2 regions of the Fulvimarina thalattae genome follow, and region 2 is predicted to be linked to the other one. Evidence: predicted binding sites of a transcription regulator. Region 2 holds the regulator's gene; the other holds the start of a gene.
What was found. Region 2 encodes PhoB, which activates phosphate uptake and scavenging genes when phosphate is short. Its sites were predicted from a motif close to TGTCATNNANCTGTCAT; they were not measured.
Positions count from the first base shown of each region.

Region 1: the regulator PhoB is predicted to act here: its motif matches at 1,424-1,440, upstream of ABRA89_RS11995 (YdcH family protein).

Region 1 is NZ_JBEHWS010000008.1:41,950-45,353, reverse strand. It holds gene ABRA89_RS12005 (P-loop nucleotide/nucleoside kinase family protein) at 1-45, opposite strand, end outside; gene ABRA89_RS12000 (sulfite exporter TauE/SafE family protein) at 305-1,063, shown strand; gene ABRA89_RS11995 (YdcH family protein) at 1,184-1,360, opposite strand; gene ABRA89_RS11990 (YdcH family protein) at 1,591-1,794, shown strand; gene purE (5-(carboxyamino)imidazole ribonucleotide mutase) at 1,791-2,303, shown strand; gene ABRA89_RS11980 (5-(carboxyamino)imidazole ribonucleotide synthase) at 2,240-3,373, shown strand.
Region 2 is NZ_JBEHWS010000015.1:77,667-81,070, reverse strand. It holds gene thiD (bifunctional hydroxymethylpyrimidine kinase/phosphomethylpyrimidine kinase) at 1-346, shown strand, start outside; gene ABRA89_RS16765 (dihydrodipicolinate synthase family protein) at 365-1,258, opposite strand; gene phoB (phosphate regulon transcriptional regulator PhoB) at 1,414-2,154, opposite strand; gene phoU (phosphate signaling complex protein PhoU) at 2,151-2,888, opposite strand; gene pstB (phosphate ABC transporter ATP-binding protein PstB) at 2,961-3,404, opposite strand, start outside.

The DNA of each region.
Region 1 (3,404 bases), on a different contig from region 2:
CGTTGATTTGCCGGTTCCGGGCAGTCCTCCGAACACGATCAGCATGTCACAACGAACCTTGCCATATCCGACTTCAACCTACGGGAATGGGCTGTAACATGGAGCAAGCAAGATTCGCTTCGGGGTTCGAGCGAAACAGCCGTGGTCCGATTGCACAGCTCGAAAAATGCCGGTCGGCTGACTTAGACATTGCGACGAAACCAACAACTGGGTTTCAGGCAAAGCCGTTTCCCACGCCTGCCCTCGCCCTCAGGGCAGATCGGTGCTAGCGGAACGCCCGACACGTCTTATCCCGCCGGCATTCATGATCACCGATCCCTGGTTCTACTGCGCCGCCATTCCGGCGGTCTTTCTCGTCGGCATGTCGAAGGGCGGGTTCGGCGGCACGCTTGCACTGATCGGCGTGCCGTTGATGGCGCTCGCCATCTCGCCCGTGGCAGCCGCCGGCATTCTTCTGCCGATCATGATCCTGATGGATCTGATCGCGCTTTACGCCTGGCGCGGCACCTTCGCAAAATCGGTGCTCATCCAGATGCTGCCGGCCTCGGTCGTCGGGATCGCGGTTGGCTATCTCACCTCGGCCTATGCGCCGCCGGAGGTGATCCGCATCGTCGTCGGGCTTCTGTCGCTCGGTTTCGTCGCCAACTGGTGGTTCCGCACCCGCCATGCCGTGGAGCCGGCGCGTGAGAACCGGGGCCGCGCGTTTTTCTGGGGTGCGGGGGCCGGCTATGGCAGCTTCGTCGCTCATGCCGGCGGGCCGCCCTTTCAGGTCTATGTGGTGCCGCTTCGTCTCGCCCCGACGGATTATGCCGGAACGGCCGTCGTGTTCTTTGCAGTGACGAACGCGGTGAAGCTGATCCCCTATTACGCGCTCGGCCAATTCTCTCACGAGAACCTTCTGACCTCACTCATGCTTCTGCCCGTCGCGCCGATCGCAACGCTCTTCGGCGTCTGGCTCGTCAAGCGGATCGAGCCGCAGCTGTTCTACCGGATCATCTACGGGCTACTGATCCCGGTGGGGCTGAAGCTGGTCTACGACGGGGTAAGTGGCGTTCTCGGATAAGGCCGGTTCGAGGCGCGCATATGAAAACCGTAGCACCAAACGAAAAAGGCCGCGGGCTTTGCCGCGACCTTTCCTCGTTCGAATTAACGTGATCCGGCTCCTCCCGGACCTTGCGCGGTCTTACTGTACCCTGCCGCGCAGCCGCTCGATCTGATCCTTCAACTGAAGTTTCCTAAGCTTCATTTCCTTGATTTCCGCATCGCTTGTCGCGGGTTGTGTCGTCATGGCGGCGACCAACTCGTTGTCGAGCGCCGAATGGCGCTGTTCAAGTTTGGCGATATGGTTTTCCAAGGACATTAGAATCTCCTTCCGTTGGGCGCCCGGCGGGCCTGAACCCATCCGGGCAGAACAGTCAAAGCGTGTCACAAAACTGTCTTGCTGTCGAACCTTTCCATAAGGCTTCGAGCAACTTGGTTTCGTGCCCGCTATCGTGAATGTTGGTGTTTTGCTAAACAGCCGCCAGATTTGACGCGAACACGTTTTCGCGAACGATTCGCGTTTGCGCCGAAAGACGAAAAGAGGATGCGATGGCGGACCAGGAACAGGCTTTGCTGCGGCTGCAGACCGCAAAGCTTCGCCAGGAGCATGCCGATTTCGATGCCGCGATCGAGGCCATGGAAGCTCATGGCTGCGACAAGCTGCGGATTCAGCGCATGAAGAAGAAGAAGCTCCTGATCAAGGACCGCCTGCAGGAACTCGAAGACCAGATCATTCCGGACATCATCGCGTGACCGACGAGACCACCATGCCCCGCGTCGCCATCATCATGGGCAGCCAGTCCGACTGGCCGATCATGAAGAACGCCGCCGATACGCTGACCGAGCTTGAGATTGGATACGAGGCGAAGATCGTCTCGGCTCACCGCACGCCGGACCGGCTCTACGACTTTGCGAACAACGCCAAGGCGAACGGCTACCATGTGGTGATCGCCGGTGCCGGCGGTGCGGCGCATCTGCCCGGCATGACGGCTTCGATGACGCCGCTTCCGGTGTTTGGTGTGCCGATCGAGTCGAAGGCGCTGAAGGGTCAGGACAGCTTGCTTTCCATCGTTCAGATGCCTGCGGGTGTGCCCGTGGGGACCCTCGCGATCGGGCGCGCGGGCGCCGTGAATGCGGCGCTGATGGCGGCGAGCGTGCTGGCGCTGGCCGACGAAGGCATAGCGAGGCGCCTCGACGCATACCGCAAGGCTCAGAGCGAGCGCGTCGCAGAAACCCCTGTCGACGAGGAGCAGGCCCGATGAGCGCTCTTGGCCCCGGATCGACCATCGGCATTCTCGGCGGTGGACAGCTCGGCCGGATGCTCGCCATGGCCGCAGCACGGCTTGGATATCGCACGCTGGTTCTCGATCCCAACAAGGAATCGCCGGCCTTCCAGGTGGCGAACGAGGCGATCGTCGCAGCCTATGACGACCTGCGCGCCCTCGCCCAACTGACAAGCCATTCCGACGTCGTAACCTATGAGTTCGAGAACGTGCCCGTGGCCCCTGCCCGGCAGGCGATCGTCGAGGCCGATCTCTTCCCGCCGCCCGAGGCGCTGGAAGTCGCGCAGGACCGCGTGGTCGAGAAGGCGTTTCTCAATGGCATCGGGATCGAGACGGCGCCCTGGCGTGCGATCGACAGCGTGGAGGAACTCGGCCACGCCCTCATCGACATCGGCACCGACTGCATCCTGAAGACCCGCCGCTTCGGCTATGACGGCAAGGGACAGGCGAGCATCCGCAAGGAAGGCCCGGTCGCCGACGCCTATGAGAGCCTCGGCTCCAAGCCATCGATTCTCGAAGGCAAGGTACCCTTCGCCTACGAAGCCTCGCTGATTGCGGCTCGTGGCAAGGATGGCAGCGTCGCCTGCTACGATCCTGCCGACAACGAACACAGCCTCGGCATCCTCAGGCGCTCGACAGTGCCGGGACGGGTGACGCCGCTCGTTTCGGAGCGGATGGTCGAGACGGGCGGGAAGATTCTCGAAAAGCTGAACTATGTCGGTGTCGTGGGCGTGGAATTCTTCGTGCGCGACGACGAGACGATTCTCGTCAACGAGCTTGCGCCGCGGGTTCATAACTCCGGGCATTGGACCGAAGCTGCCTGCGCAATCTCGCAATTCGAGCAACACATCCGGGCGATCTCCGGCCTGCCGCTCGGCGATCCGAAGCGCCATTCCGATTGCGTGATGGAAAACCTGATCGGCAACGAGATCAAGAAGATCGAGACGCTCGCTGGCGAAAGCGACGTCGTGCTGCACCACTACGGCAAGATCGATGTGAGGGCGGGCCGGAAGATGGGCCATTTCACGCGGCTGAAACGGCTGTCGTGAAGATGTCATAGTTTGCCGTCGGAACACGCCG
Region 2 (3,404 bases):
CATGCGACGGCAGGGCGAACTGCTCCTCGCACTCGGCTGCACGGCGGTGATGATGAAGGGCGGGCACCTGCCGGGTGACCACGAGGCGACCGATCTTTTGGTCACGCGTGACGAGACGTTCGAATTGCGTGCACCGCGAACCGAGACGAAGAACACGCATGGCACCGGCTGCACCCTTTCCTCGGCTCTCGCGACGGGCCTCGGCTTCGGGCTCACGCCGATCGAGGCCGCGCGGCGAGCGAAAGCCTATATCGGCGCGGCGATCGCCGAGGCGGACACGCTTTCAGTGGGCGGGGGCAACGGTCCGGTGCATCATTTCCACGGCAGCAGGCATGGCGCGGCATAACGCATTGCCATCAAGACGTCAGGCTGGAAGCGCTTCCAGCGCCTTTTCGATACGGCGCCGCTCGGGAAAACCGAGCGGCAGCAGCGGACGTGGCAGATCGGCCTCGCCCAATCCGAGAATATCGAGCAGCACATACATCACCCTCAAGCTGCCATAGGCCTTGAAGACATCCCAAAGCGGCGCGCAGGCCGCGTCGAGCCGGCGTGCTTGCTCGGTTTGTCCGGAGCGGGCAGCCGCAGCGAGACGCACCGCCAGGTCCGGCATCGTGCCTCCAATGACGCTGTAGAAGGCATCGGCGTCTGCGAGAAAGGCCGGGACGATCGTCCAGTCCGCGCTGTAGCCGATCGAAAGCCCAGTTCGCGACCGCAACGCGGCAATCTCGCCATCGAAATCACCGTCAACGGCGGGCGGGCGCTTCACAGCAACAATCCGATCGACCTTGGAAAGCCGTTTCACGAGATCGTTGCTGAAAGAAAAATGCGTTGTACTCGGATTATCGTAGATACAGAGATCGAGCCCCGTCGAACCGGCCACCGTACGATAGTGCTGATAAGCCTCCTCTTCCGTCAGCGGCGTATAGGAGACCGGCGCCATCAGCAGTGCATCCGCGCCTACCGCTTCGGCGTCGCGGGAGAGTGCCTGCGCTTCGTCGGTTCTGAGCGCACCGACCCCGACGATCACCGGAAGGCGGCCCCCAACGCATTCGACAGCCGCATCGACGGCGCGCTTGCGCTCTGCGCGCGAGAGATAGGCATAGGTGCCGGTGCTGCCGAGGAGCCCGATCGAGTCCGCGCCGGACGCGCAGATCCGTTCCAGAAGCCGGCCGAGGAGTTCCGTATCGACGCGCCCCTCACCGTCAGCAGGGGTGATCGGAAAGGCGGACAGCCCGTGAAAAGGTGAGGAAGCAGTCATCCTGCGAACTCCATCGAAGAACAGCGAGCGCAGCGCCCGCGCCGACCCTGTTCTCCGGACTTACCACGGCGCAATATCAGCCAGGCATGACGTTTCGCGATCGGCCGATGAACTTCGGTGATACGCTTTCAGCAGGAAGCGAAAGCGAAGGCGCCCTACCCTGCCGCTTCCTTCAGCTTCGAACGAGACGGCGCTGTCTTGCCAGCGAGAAACTGCTCGTCGAGCGCATAGCCGGCGCCGCGTACCGTGCGGATCGGATCGCGGTCTCGCACCCGGTTGATCGCCTTGCGCAGCCGGCCGACATGAACGTCCACCGTCCGCTCATCGACATAGATGTCTCGGCCCCAGACGCCGTCGAGCAGCTGTTCGCGGGTAAAGACGCGACCGGGCGCCTGCATGAAGAATTCGAGCAGCTTGAATTCCGTTGGTCCGAGCTTCAGCTCGCGTCCCGAGCGCCGTACGCGGTGGGCGGAGCGATCGAGTTCGAGATCACCGGCCGTAAGCAGGCTCGCAATCTTTTCAGGACTCGTGCGACGAAGCATCGCCTTCACGCGGGCCGTGAATTCACGCATCGAAAACGGCTTCACCACATAGTCGTCAGCACCGACCGAAAGCCCCTGAACCCGCTCGCTTTCCTCGCCACGGGCCGTCAGCATGATGACAGGCAGCTGGGCCGTGTCGGGGCGCTGGCGCACCCGGCGGCAGATTTCGACGCCCGACAGGCCCGGCAGCATCCAGTCGAGAACCAGAAGGTCTGGCGTGTCCTCCTTGAGCCGCAGATCGGCCTCGTCGCCGCGGGCGATCACCTCTACTTCGTAGCCCTCGGCTTCAAGATTGTAGCGGAGGAGCACACCGAGGGCCTCCTCGTCCTCCACCACGGTCACACGAAGGCTCATCCCGTAGCACCTTCCACGGCTTCCTCGACGCTCTTCTGAGTGACGGTCGCGGACCGATCACCCTTAGGCCGATCCGGCTTCATCTCTTCACCCGTGCGGATATAGTAGATCGTCTCGGCAATGTTCGTCGCGTGGTCGCCGATGCGCTCGATGTTCTTTGCGCTGAACAGAAGATGCGTGCAGGACGTGATGTTGCGCGGATCCTCCATCATATAGGTGAGGAGTTCGCGGAAGATCGAGGTGTAGACCGCGTCGATCTCTTCGTCCTTGTCGCGCACGGCAATCGCCCGCTCGTGATCGCGTTCGCCATAGGCGTCGAGCACGTCCTTCAGCTGGTCGACCGCGAGTTCCGACAGATGCTCTATGCCGCGTACCAGCTGGCTCGGCTGGGCGTGGTGATGGACCGCGAGAACGCGCTTGGCGATGTTCTTGGCAAGATCGCCGATGCGTTCGAGATCGTTCGAGATGCGGATCGCACCGACGATCTCGCGCAGATCGATCGCCATGGGCTGGCGCTTGGCGATGGTCATGATTGCCTTTTCGTCGACCTCGCGCTGGGCCGAATCCAGCATGACGTCGTCGGCGATCACCGACTGTGCAAGCCCCGCATCGCCGCGAACGAGGGCGGTCACCGCCTGTTCCAGCATGCGCTCGGCTTGACCGCCCATCTCGGAGATGCGGCGAACGATGTATTTCAGTTCGTCTTCATAGGACGACACGATATGCGAAGCCATGAAGGCCTCCCTGAATGGTTTGGACGTCTGCCGCGGCCTTGCCGGGTGTTCGGCCGGCCGCTTGCTCCAGAATCAGCCGAAACGGCCGGTGATGTAGTCCTGCGTGCGCTTGTCCTCGGGATTCGAGAACATCTTCTCGGTGTCATCCACCTCCGCCAGATCGCCGAGATGGAACATCGCCGTCACCTGACTGACGCGGGCGGCCTGCTGCATCGAGTGGGTGACGATGACGATGGTATAGTTCTGCTTGAGCTCGTCGATCAGTTCCTCGACCGTCGCCGTCGCAATGGGGTCGAGCGCCGAGCAGGGCTCGTCCATGAGGATGACCTCCGGCTCGACGGCGATCGCACGGGCGATGCAGAGGCGCTGCTGCTGACCGCCGGAAAGGCCCGTGCCGGGCTCATCGAGACGATCCTTCACCTCCTTGTAGAGGCCGGCGCGCTTGAGGCTCGTATGGACGATTTCCTCGAGCTCGGTCTTGTTCTTGGCAAGGCCATGAATCTTCGGTCCGTAGGC